One region of the Blautia sp. OM06-15AC genome, then DNA from elsewhere that is predicted to be linked to it. Evidence: predicted binding sites of a transcription regulator. Region 1 holds the regulator's gene; the other holds the start of a gene.
The links. The regulator NrdR, encoded in region 1, represses ribonucleotide reductase genes. The targets are predictions, from matches to a motif close to CACAANATNTTGTG.

Region 1 (4,699 bases):
AAATGGAAAAATCTCATACGGATACCGTTCGAACACCATATCCATGTCGAGCAGTGCTTTTTTCTCAACGATTGTCTTGATATTCTTATTGACGTAGCGGTTTTTCTCATCCGTGACAATCATACAGTCCCTCGTTCTGCCAATCTGGCGCGATACATAGTCCAGCGCATTGCAGGCTCCGGCGGAAACGCCGATCACATGAGGGATATAATACTCCTGCTCCATCAGAAAGTCCAGCGCTCCTGCTGTAAAGACGCCGCGATTGGCCCCTCCTTCCAATATGACTGCTCCGGATTTTGTTATGCTGTAATTTTTTGTCTCATTCATTCTCCTGCACTCTCCTATTTTTCACAATGACACATTACTTCCTGCACAGAGCAATGCCGGAGCAGATCGGAAAATCCCGACACGCTCCGGCCCTTCTGCCTGTTTTATCTGTTTTCCAGCGGAACATAGTCCACTTCATCTTTGACACTCTTGTACGCCGGGCGGATGATCTTGTCGGTGTTGATCAGTTCCTCCATCCGGTGTGCACTCCAGCCGACGATACGCGCGCAGGCGAACATCGGGGTGTAGAGCTCCAGCGGAAGATCCAGCATGCTGTAAACGAAGCCGCTGTAGAAGTCGACGTTTGCGGATACACCTTTGTAAATATGGCGCTCCTCGCCGATGATCTTCGGAGCCAGTTCCTCGACCATAGCGTACAGCCGGTAATCTTTCTCTCTGTGTTTTTCTTTTGCCAGCTGCTCAACGAAGGTCTTGAAGATGCGCGCACGCGGGTCGGAAATGGAGTAAACCGCATGGCCCATACCGTAAATCAGACCTTTCTGGTCGAACGCCTCTTTGTGCAGCAGCTTTCTTAAGTAATTCGATACTTCTTCCTCATCCGTCCAGTCTTTGACGTGTGACTTCATATCGTCGAACATCCGCACAACCTTGATGTTTGCACCGCCGTGCTTCGGTCCCTTTAAGGAGCCGAGCGCCGCTGCAATTGCGGAGTACGTATCGGTTCCGGAAGAAGAAACAACATGTGTTGTAAAGGTTGAGTTGTTACCGCCGCCGTGCTCCATGTGGAGGACGAGGGCAAGATCGAGGATCTTCGCCTCCAGCGGGGTGTATTTCTGATCCGGGCGGAGCATCAGCAGAATGTTTTCTGCGGTGGAAAGCTTCTTCGACGGATTGTGGATATATAAACTTTTTCCCTTGATATAATGGTTGTACGCCTGATAGCCATAGACGGACAGCATCGGGAAAACAGAAATCAGGTTAATGCACTGGCGAAGCACATTCGGAAGGGAGGTATCATCTGCGTGGTTGTCGTACGCGTACAGGGTCAGAACGCTTCGGGACAGAGTGTTCATCATGTCCTTGGTCGGCGCTTTCATAACAACGTCACGCACAAAGTTCTTCGGCAGGGACTGCTGCTGTTTTAAAATCGTCTTAAAATGCTTAAGCTGCTCTTCATTCGGCAGATTTCCAAACAGGAGCAGATAAGCGACTTCTTCAAATCCCATACGGTTTTCACTCAAAAATCCCTGGGTCAGTTTTTCCACGTTGATGCCGCGGTAGTACAGACGTCCGTCACACGGTGTTTTGACGCCGTCAATGATATCCGAAGACACAACGTTTGAAATCTGTGTCAGTCCCGCAAGGACGCCAACGCCGTTGACATCGCGCAGTCCGCGTTTTACATCGTATTGCCCATACAGCGAAACATCCATTTTGGAGTTATCCAGACAGATGTTTGTCAGTTCCTCTATTTCCGGTGTTACTTTCATGCTAAAAGCCATATGCATTCCCCTTTCTCTTCTCTTTTTTTACTCACTTTCGCTCATTATAGCATTAAACCAAGGGATTCGTATACTGAAATTTTTATAAACATTCGAAAAATTTTCGTAAGATTTTGTCTCACAAAAGGTATCAGGCTTCTGTTTTACATGCATCGAAGGCTTGATCCAGTGCGTCCAGGAAATCTCCCATCACGTAATACAGCGTCTCAAACCGCAGATAATCGAGGACGTTTTCATCCCACATAAACTTCAGCACCGGCGGGAATTCCTCATCGGACTCCCAGAACTGGAAGACGAGCGGCAGAAACGGAAAGACATGAAAAACAAAAGCAGCGTCTCCCGGGAAATATGGTTTTCCGCCAAGGGAAACGCATGCTTTTTTCAGCTGTTCCACATGCCCGTCATACCGTGCGGCGCGGCTGTCGTGAACGCCGGACGCAATCGTGCGGCCTTTGATCGTTCCCTTTAAGGAATTGGTACGCGCATACGTGCCGGCGAGCACAATCTCCTTCTTTCCGCAGCAGAGCAGGTCGAAAATCGTCAGCGTCTCATTGAAACTGCCCTGATGTACATGAAGAAAATGGTCTTTTGATCCCTCTACAACGCCGGTATGGCGGTTCACTCTCCATTCTTCAAAAAGATACGGCACATAGAAATAATCGCCATCAAACGCAAAGCCATACTTTCCTTCGATCTCCTTCTGATCGTATGTCAGAAAACGTTCCTGCATCTGATCACGCATTTTAATATAGTTCGACACTTCCATTTTTTTGCCTCCCGCTATTTGTCGAGCATCTTTTTCAGCTCGTCCATGAACGTGTTGACGTCCTTGAACTCACGGTAAATCGACGCAAAGCGGACGTACGCCACCTGATCCAGGTCTTTTAAGTAATGCATGACCTTCTCTCCGATCACAGAGCTTGGAATCTCGCGTTCCTCGCCGTTGAAAAGCTCCGTCTCCACCTTGTTGACCATCTCGTTGATCTTCTCGGCGGACACCGGCCGTTTGTGGCAGGCGCGCAGGATACCGGTCTCGATTTTCGAGCGGTCATACTGCTCGCGGTTCATATCTTTTTTGATGACGATCAAAGGGATCGTCTCCACTTTTTCGTATGTCGTAAAGCGTCTGCCGCAGACATCGCACATCCGGCGGCGGCGGATCGCATTGCTGTCTTCAATCGGGCGTGAATCCACAACCCGGGTATTATCCTGATTACAAAATGGACATCTCATATCTTTCGTCCTCGTTTCTAAATAAGTATTTCGGAAAGTTTTCTACTTTTACAGTATACGCATTTTTCCGTGAAATTCAAGTCAACTGCAGCAACATTTTCGCATATGTTTTTCCATAGGAATCAGTAAAAAGGAGCACCGCATGCGCGTTGTAGATCTCCGCCAGAAAGAAGTTATCAATATCTGCACCTGCAAAACGCTCGGCTGTCCGATTGATGTGGAATTCAATCCAAAAACGGGACATCTTACCGGACTCGTTCTTCCGGGTCCTGTGAAATTCTGCGGCTTTTTCTGCCACGGCGAGGATTTTGTGATCCCATGGGACCGCATCTGCCAGATCGGCAACGATATCATTCTCGTCGAAATTCCGGAAAAAGAGAAAAAACAGCCCTGATCAACGGATATGAAAACCGAATTCCGATTCCAGCGGAATCTTCGTCCATTTTGCATCCGTGATTTCGATGTAGCTGGAGGTGCGGATCCTTTTGATCATCTCCGTGATCGTCTCCTCATCACCCTGCACCTCCATCTCCACCGTCTCATCCCAGCAGTTTCTCACCCAGCCTGTCAGCCCGAGCTGGTAGGCAGCATAATACGCCCGGTAACGGAACCCCACGCCCTGCACCTGGCCGTAGAAAATCACATGGTACCGGATTTCTTCTTTTTCGTCTCTTCTGTCTCGTTTCGCTGTCTCGTTCATATTTCTCTGCCTCCCAACAGTCATTGCCTAAAATTCGTCTGCCGTCGCACAGTACAGCGGAAGCGGGAACCAGTCGGATGGAATGTTCTTCCAGATTTCAGATGGAACCTTGCTTCCCTTACTTGCCAGCGGTGAAAGAAGCAGTTCCTGCGCCTGCTCCCGGTTGAGTACATCTGCCCCCGGATGGGCTTCCCGTGTCACGGTCACAGTTCCATCTTTTACCGTCACGGTCAGCGGCTGTCCCTCCAGTACGGCAGACCACGTTCCATCGCTGATGCCCATCGTCTCTGCTTTCATGGTCAGCATTGCCTCGATGACGTCTGCAAATTGGAAAATACGGTACATCGCGGAACCGCAGCGCTCTTTTGTGAAGCTTTCGCAGACTTCCGATAACGCTGCTGCTTTTCCGGTCTCATACACCGGAATGGAAATGAAAAGAGAGTCAAGCGCATTTTCTTTTAAATAAGCGGCAAGTGCAGGAACGAAATCCTGTTCCTCCAACACTTCTGCTTCCACAACCTGGTTTCCGCCGCAAAGTGCCAGATATCCGATCCGCTCACCGTTTTTCCAGATTGCAATTGCCTGCTCGCCGAACGTTTTCAGGCAGGCTTTCACATCCTCTCTTACCACGTAAAGCGGTTTTTCCTCATTCAGCTTCTTTGCAAAGGCTGCCGCCTCTTCGTCCGCTTCGCCGTTTTCCGGAAACAGCGGCGCAAAGGTGTAAGCGGAGAGTTCCCCGTTTTTCCAGGTATGGCGCACATTTGCCACATCCAGGTAAAACGTGTATTTTTCACTTCCCGGCGTAAAGCCAAAGTAGGCATACCGCTGTCTCTGGCCGTCCAGTGCCAGAAGATCACACGTTCCTTCCAGATCCGTAATCCAGTCGCCAAGAAGACGCTTCATGTGGCCTTCGCCCCTTGCCTTTGGATGCACGGAAACGCTTCCCACATATCCTGCGCGGAGCAGCTTACCCCCT
Region 2 (4,699 bases), on a different contig from region 1:
TGCCGAGCGTGATGCCGTTTGTGATTGAAATCGGAATCTTTGTCGTATCGAGATCGCCGTACAGCGAAGTAACAAAACAGTTGCGCACTGTCGTCGCCTCCGCGCCGTAATTATGTACGGTGCAGTAAAGCTTCTGACCGCCCTTTTCCAGCGTGACGTAGCCGTATTTTCCGTTTAAAACGGCCGTATCGGACTCTTTCATATTGACGGTCCAGTCGTGGTCCAGAAGTTCACTGACCGGAACGGGAAGATGATAGAGTACATCGTCAAAGCGGACGGTCCAGTCGTTGATTTCACTGCTGTCGGCTTCCGGTGCCTGGTAGGCCTCCACTTCCGGTGTTGTGGCATCGCTGACACCATCGAGCGCTTCTGCATCAGCCGTGGTCGTAAAGTTCTGCATATCGAGGGAATACAGAATTCCCGTTTTGTTATCGAAGCCGAGCGTGATCGTCTGGTACAGCCCGTACTCATACGTGAACTGCACAGAGGTATCGGTCTCATAACGGTCCTTTGGCGCACCGTAGATGCTTTCCGCATCCTCCATCAGCGACTGCTGCAGAGTGACGCCGTTCGGCAGGCCGACATAGATATTCTGGCCCTCAGCGGTCGAGGTGTCGATGTGAATGCCTCCGATCAGGCATTCCGCCACTGGCTTTGCCGTGGTATCCGGATTGGCAATATCGACGGTAATCTGGTTTCCGTCCTTTTCAAAACTTTCGCCCTCTGAGAAGGATTCCGGCTGAATTTCCTTCGTGTCGTCGCCGCTGTAGACCCAGCCAAGCGCTGTAAAATCCGCGTAGGATTCCGGAATTTCGTATGTATCGCCCCAGATGGCAAGCTGAAAACTGTTCAGGTTCTTCGAGAGATCCACATCGTATTCCGGAATCTCATCGGAATCGCCGGAGGCCGCCAGATTGTCTTCGGGGTTGTCATCGTCGGTACTCTGACTGATGGTTGTGATCGGAATCGTTTCTGTTTTCTTTCCGCAGCCGCTCGTTCCCACGAGGAAAGCGGCAAATACTGCTGTTAAAACCCAACGGTATTTTTTCATCAAAACCTCCTCATAATAAATGGTTAAAAATATTTGAAAGTTACTTCATGTAAGTAACGATATCAGTTCCCCCTATTCTATCACATTCCGCTTCGTTTTCCAATGTCTGAAGCGGATTTGAGAAAAATGGTTTTTCAAAAGCGCGGTACGGAATACATATTTAGTAAGGAACTGGAAAGGGCAGAAGTCTGGGAGGAGGCTGTGTATGCGTTTTACAAAAATGCAGGGCTGCGGAAATGATTATATCTATGTAAATGCCATGGAGGAGCGGGTGGAGAGTCCGGGGCGGCTGGCAAAAGCGGTAAGTGACCGCCATTTCGGCATCGGCGCGGACGGGCTGATTCTGATCGGGGCATCCAAAACAGCAGATTTTTCGATGGAAATGTACAACGCCGACGGCTCGAAGGGCGCGATGTGCGGCAACGGCATCCGCTGTGTGGGAAAATACGTGTACGAGCATGGGCTGACGAGAAAAACGACGCTGACTATCGAAACCGGCAGCGGAAACCGTGTGATTCATCTGCAGACGGGGGAGAATCTGAATGAGATCTGTCAGGTGACAGTGGAGATGGGAACGCCGGAATTCCGCGCCGCACAGATCCCCGTTGTTTCTCTGGGGGAATATGTGCTGGAGCATAAAATTACCGTGTGCGGGGAAAATTATACGATGACCTGCCTTTCGATGGGAAATCCGCATGCGGTGATTCCGGTGGAAGATGTGGAAAAAATATCCATTGCAAAGACCGGTTCCGCTTTTGAACACCTTTCCTGCTTCCCGGACCGTATCAATACAGAGTTTATCCAGGCTTTAGATCAACACACAATAAAAATGAGAGTCTGGGAACGTGGGAGCGGTGAAACGCTGTCCTGCGGAACGGGAGCGTGTGCGGCAGCCGTCGCGGCGATGCTTTCCGGCTGTGTTTCGGAGGGAGAAACTGCCGTAGAACTGCGCGGCGGCAGGCTTTTCGTTACATGGGACCGGACGAAAAATAAGGTCCTTCTGACCGGCCCGGCCGAGACCGTTTTTGAAGGAACGCTTGCAGAACGAATTTGAAAAATGCAGATTTCTGTCTGCACGAAAGAGCAGTATGCAATATTCTGAAAATAAAAACTTACAGGAAATGCCTTTTCTTTTCAAAAGAAACATGCTACAATATGTGGTACCCGCTACAAGAAAAGGGTGGGGGACACACAAGATATAGTGTTTGATTTGGAGGACACCACAATGGTTTATATTATCAAAAAGGACGGCACCAAAGAAGAATTCGACGCGCAGAAGATCGTCCGTGCCGTAAATAAATCCGCACAGAGAATCCTGTATACCTTCTCACAGCAGGAGATTGACTTTATCTGTAAGTTCGCAACCGAGCACGTATATTCCCTTGGAAAGACCGAAATTCCGATCAGCGATATGCACAATATCGTGGAGGGAGCACTCGAAAAAGTAAACCCGGCTGTGGCAAAAAGCTACCGCGATTACCGCAATTACAAAACTGATTTTATCCATATGATGGACGAGGTCTACACGAAGAGCCAGTCCATCCGCTACATCGGCGACAAGAGCAATGCCAACACCGACAGCGCCCTCGTTGCAACGAAGCGAAGCCTGATTTTCAACGAGCTGAACAAAGAGCTGTACCGCAAGTTCTTCATGAACCGCAACGAGCTGCAGGCCTGTAAGGACGGTTACATCTACATCCACGACCAGTCCGCACGTCTCGATACCATGAACTGCTGTCTGTTCGATGTCGGAAACGTTTTAAAAGGCGGTTTCGAGATGGGAAATGTCTGGTACAACGAGCCGAAGACACTCGACACCGCATTTGATGTCATGGGCGATATCGTCCTCAGCACCGCTGCACAGCAGTACGGCGGCTTTACCGTGCCGGAGGTGGACAAGATCCTTGCTCCGTACGCACAGAAGAGCTACGATTACTACGTAAAAGAGTTCCTGAAATATACCGACGCATCCTGGGAGGGTGCACAGGAGAAAGCCATCGAGTATGCGATCGACAAAGTAAGAAGAGAGTGCGATCAGGGATGGCAGGGAATTGAGTATAAGCTGAACACTGTTGGATCTTCCCGCGGTGATTATCCGTTCGTTACCGTGACCCTCGGCCTTGGAACGAGCATGTTCGAGAAGATGATTTCCATCTCCCTTCTCGAGGTCCACAAAAACGGACAGGGCAAGAAGGGCCACAAAAAGCCGGTGCTCTTCCCGAAAATTGTCTTCTTATATGACAAGGCAATTCACGGAGAGGGCGGCATCGCAGAAGATGTCTTCGAGGCAGGACTTGACTGTTCTTCCAAGACGATGTATCCGGACTGGCTGTCGATGAGCGGCGAGGGCTACATCGCCGAGATGTACAAGAAATACAAGAGAGTCATCAGCCCGATGGGATGCCGTGCTTTCCTTAGCCCGTGGTACGAGCGCGGAGGCATGGAGCCGGCAGATGAGAACGACAAACCGGTCTTTGTCGGACGTTTCAACATCGGAGCCGTTTCCCTTCATCTTCCGATGATCCTGGCAAAATCCCGTTCCGAGAACCGCGATTTCCATGAAGTGCTCGACTTCTACCTCGAGATGATCCGCGATCTGCACAAACGGACCTACGATTACCTCGGCGAGATGCGTGCATCCACGAACCCGCTGGCTTACTGCGAGGGAGGTTTCTACGGCGGCCACTTAAAACCGTCCGACAAGATCCGCCCGCTGTTAAAGCCGATGACCGCATCGTTCGGTATCACGGCGCTGAACGAGCTGCAGGAGCTGTACAACGGAAAATCTCTTGTTGAGGACGGACAGTTCGCACTCGACACGCTGAAATATATCAACGACAAGGTTGCCGAGTTTAAGAAAGAGGACGGCATCCTCTATGCGATCTACGGCACACCGGCAGAATCCCTGTGCGGCCTGCAGATAGAGCAGTTCCGCAAACAGTACGGCATCGTCCGCAACGTTTCGGACCGCCCGTATGTGAGCAACAGTTTCCACTGCCACGTAACCGAGGACATCACCCCGATCCAGAAACAGGATCTCGAGGGACGTTTCTGGGAGCTCTGCAACGGCGGAAAAATCCAGTACGTGCGCTATCCGGTCGGCTACAACAAAGGCGCGATCAAGACCCTGATCGAGCGTGCGATGGAGCTTGGCTACTACGAGGGCGTCAACCTGTCCCTGGCTTACTGCGATGACTGCGGCCACCAGGAACTTGACATGGATGTCTGCCCGGTCTGCGGTTCCAAGAACCTGACAAAGATCGACCGTATGAACGGCTATCTTTCCTACAGCCGTGTCCATGGCGACACACGTCTGAATGAAGCAAAGATGGCGGAAATTGCGGAAAGAAAATCCATGTAATCGTCCATGAAATAGTCAATGGAACAATCAATGGAATAATCAAAAGCCTCTGAGAAAAGTCCGGTGTGAATGTGACTTTCCTCAGAGGCTTTTTGGGTATTGCATCCGGTGGAAGCTGCCGGCGGCAGGGACTGCAGATGATGTGAGAACTAATCTTCGACATCGCGGGTAATATTGCGAACCCAGATGTACTTTTTATAATGATGATAAACGGCAGGAAGCTTTACAATTTCATCGAGATTTACAATGCAGTAAACCACCATAACCGGAAGCTTCAGCCAGAATGC

Region 2: a site for NrdR is predicted at 2,242-2,255, ahead of nrdD (anaerobic ribonucleoside-triphosphate reductase). Genes of this name have one in related genera too.

What each region holds. Positions count from the first base shown of each region.
Region 1 covers NZ_QULD01000001.1:269,332-274,030, reverse strand. The annotation lists gene DXB83_RS01450 (patatin-like phospholipase family protein) at 1-327, opposite strand, end outside; gene DXB83_RS01445 (citrate/2-methylcitrate synthase) at 432-1,790, opposite strand; gene DXB83_RS01440 (DUF3786 domain-containing protein) at 1,921-2,556, opposite strand; gene nrdR (transcriptional regulator NrdR) at 2,571-3,023, opposite strand; gene DXB83_RS01430 (YlmC/YmxH family sporulation protein) at 3,166-3,417, shown strand; gene DXB83_RS01425 (acylphosphatase) at 3,418-3,723, opposite strand; gene DXB83_RS01420 (GNAT family N-acetyltransferase) at 3,751-4,699, opposite strand, start outside.
Region 2 covers NZ_QULD01000004.1:58,314-63,012, reverse strand. The annotation lists gene DXB83_RS07325 (hypothetical protein) at 1-1,051, opposite strand, end outside; gene dapF (diaminopimelate epimerase) at 1,257-2,105, shown strand; gene nrdD (anaerobic ribonucleoside-triphosphate reductase) at 2,277-4,412, shown strand; gene DXB83_RS07310 (MATE family efflux transporter) at 4,562-4,699, opposite strand, start outside.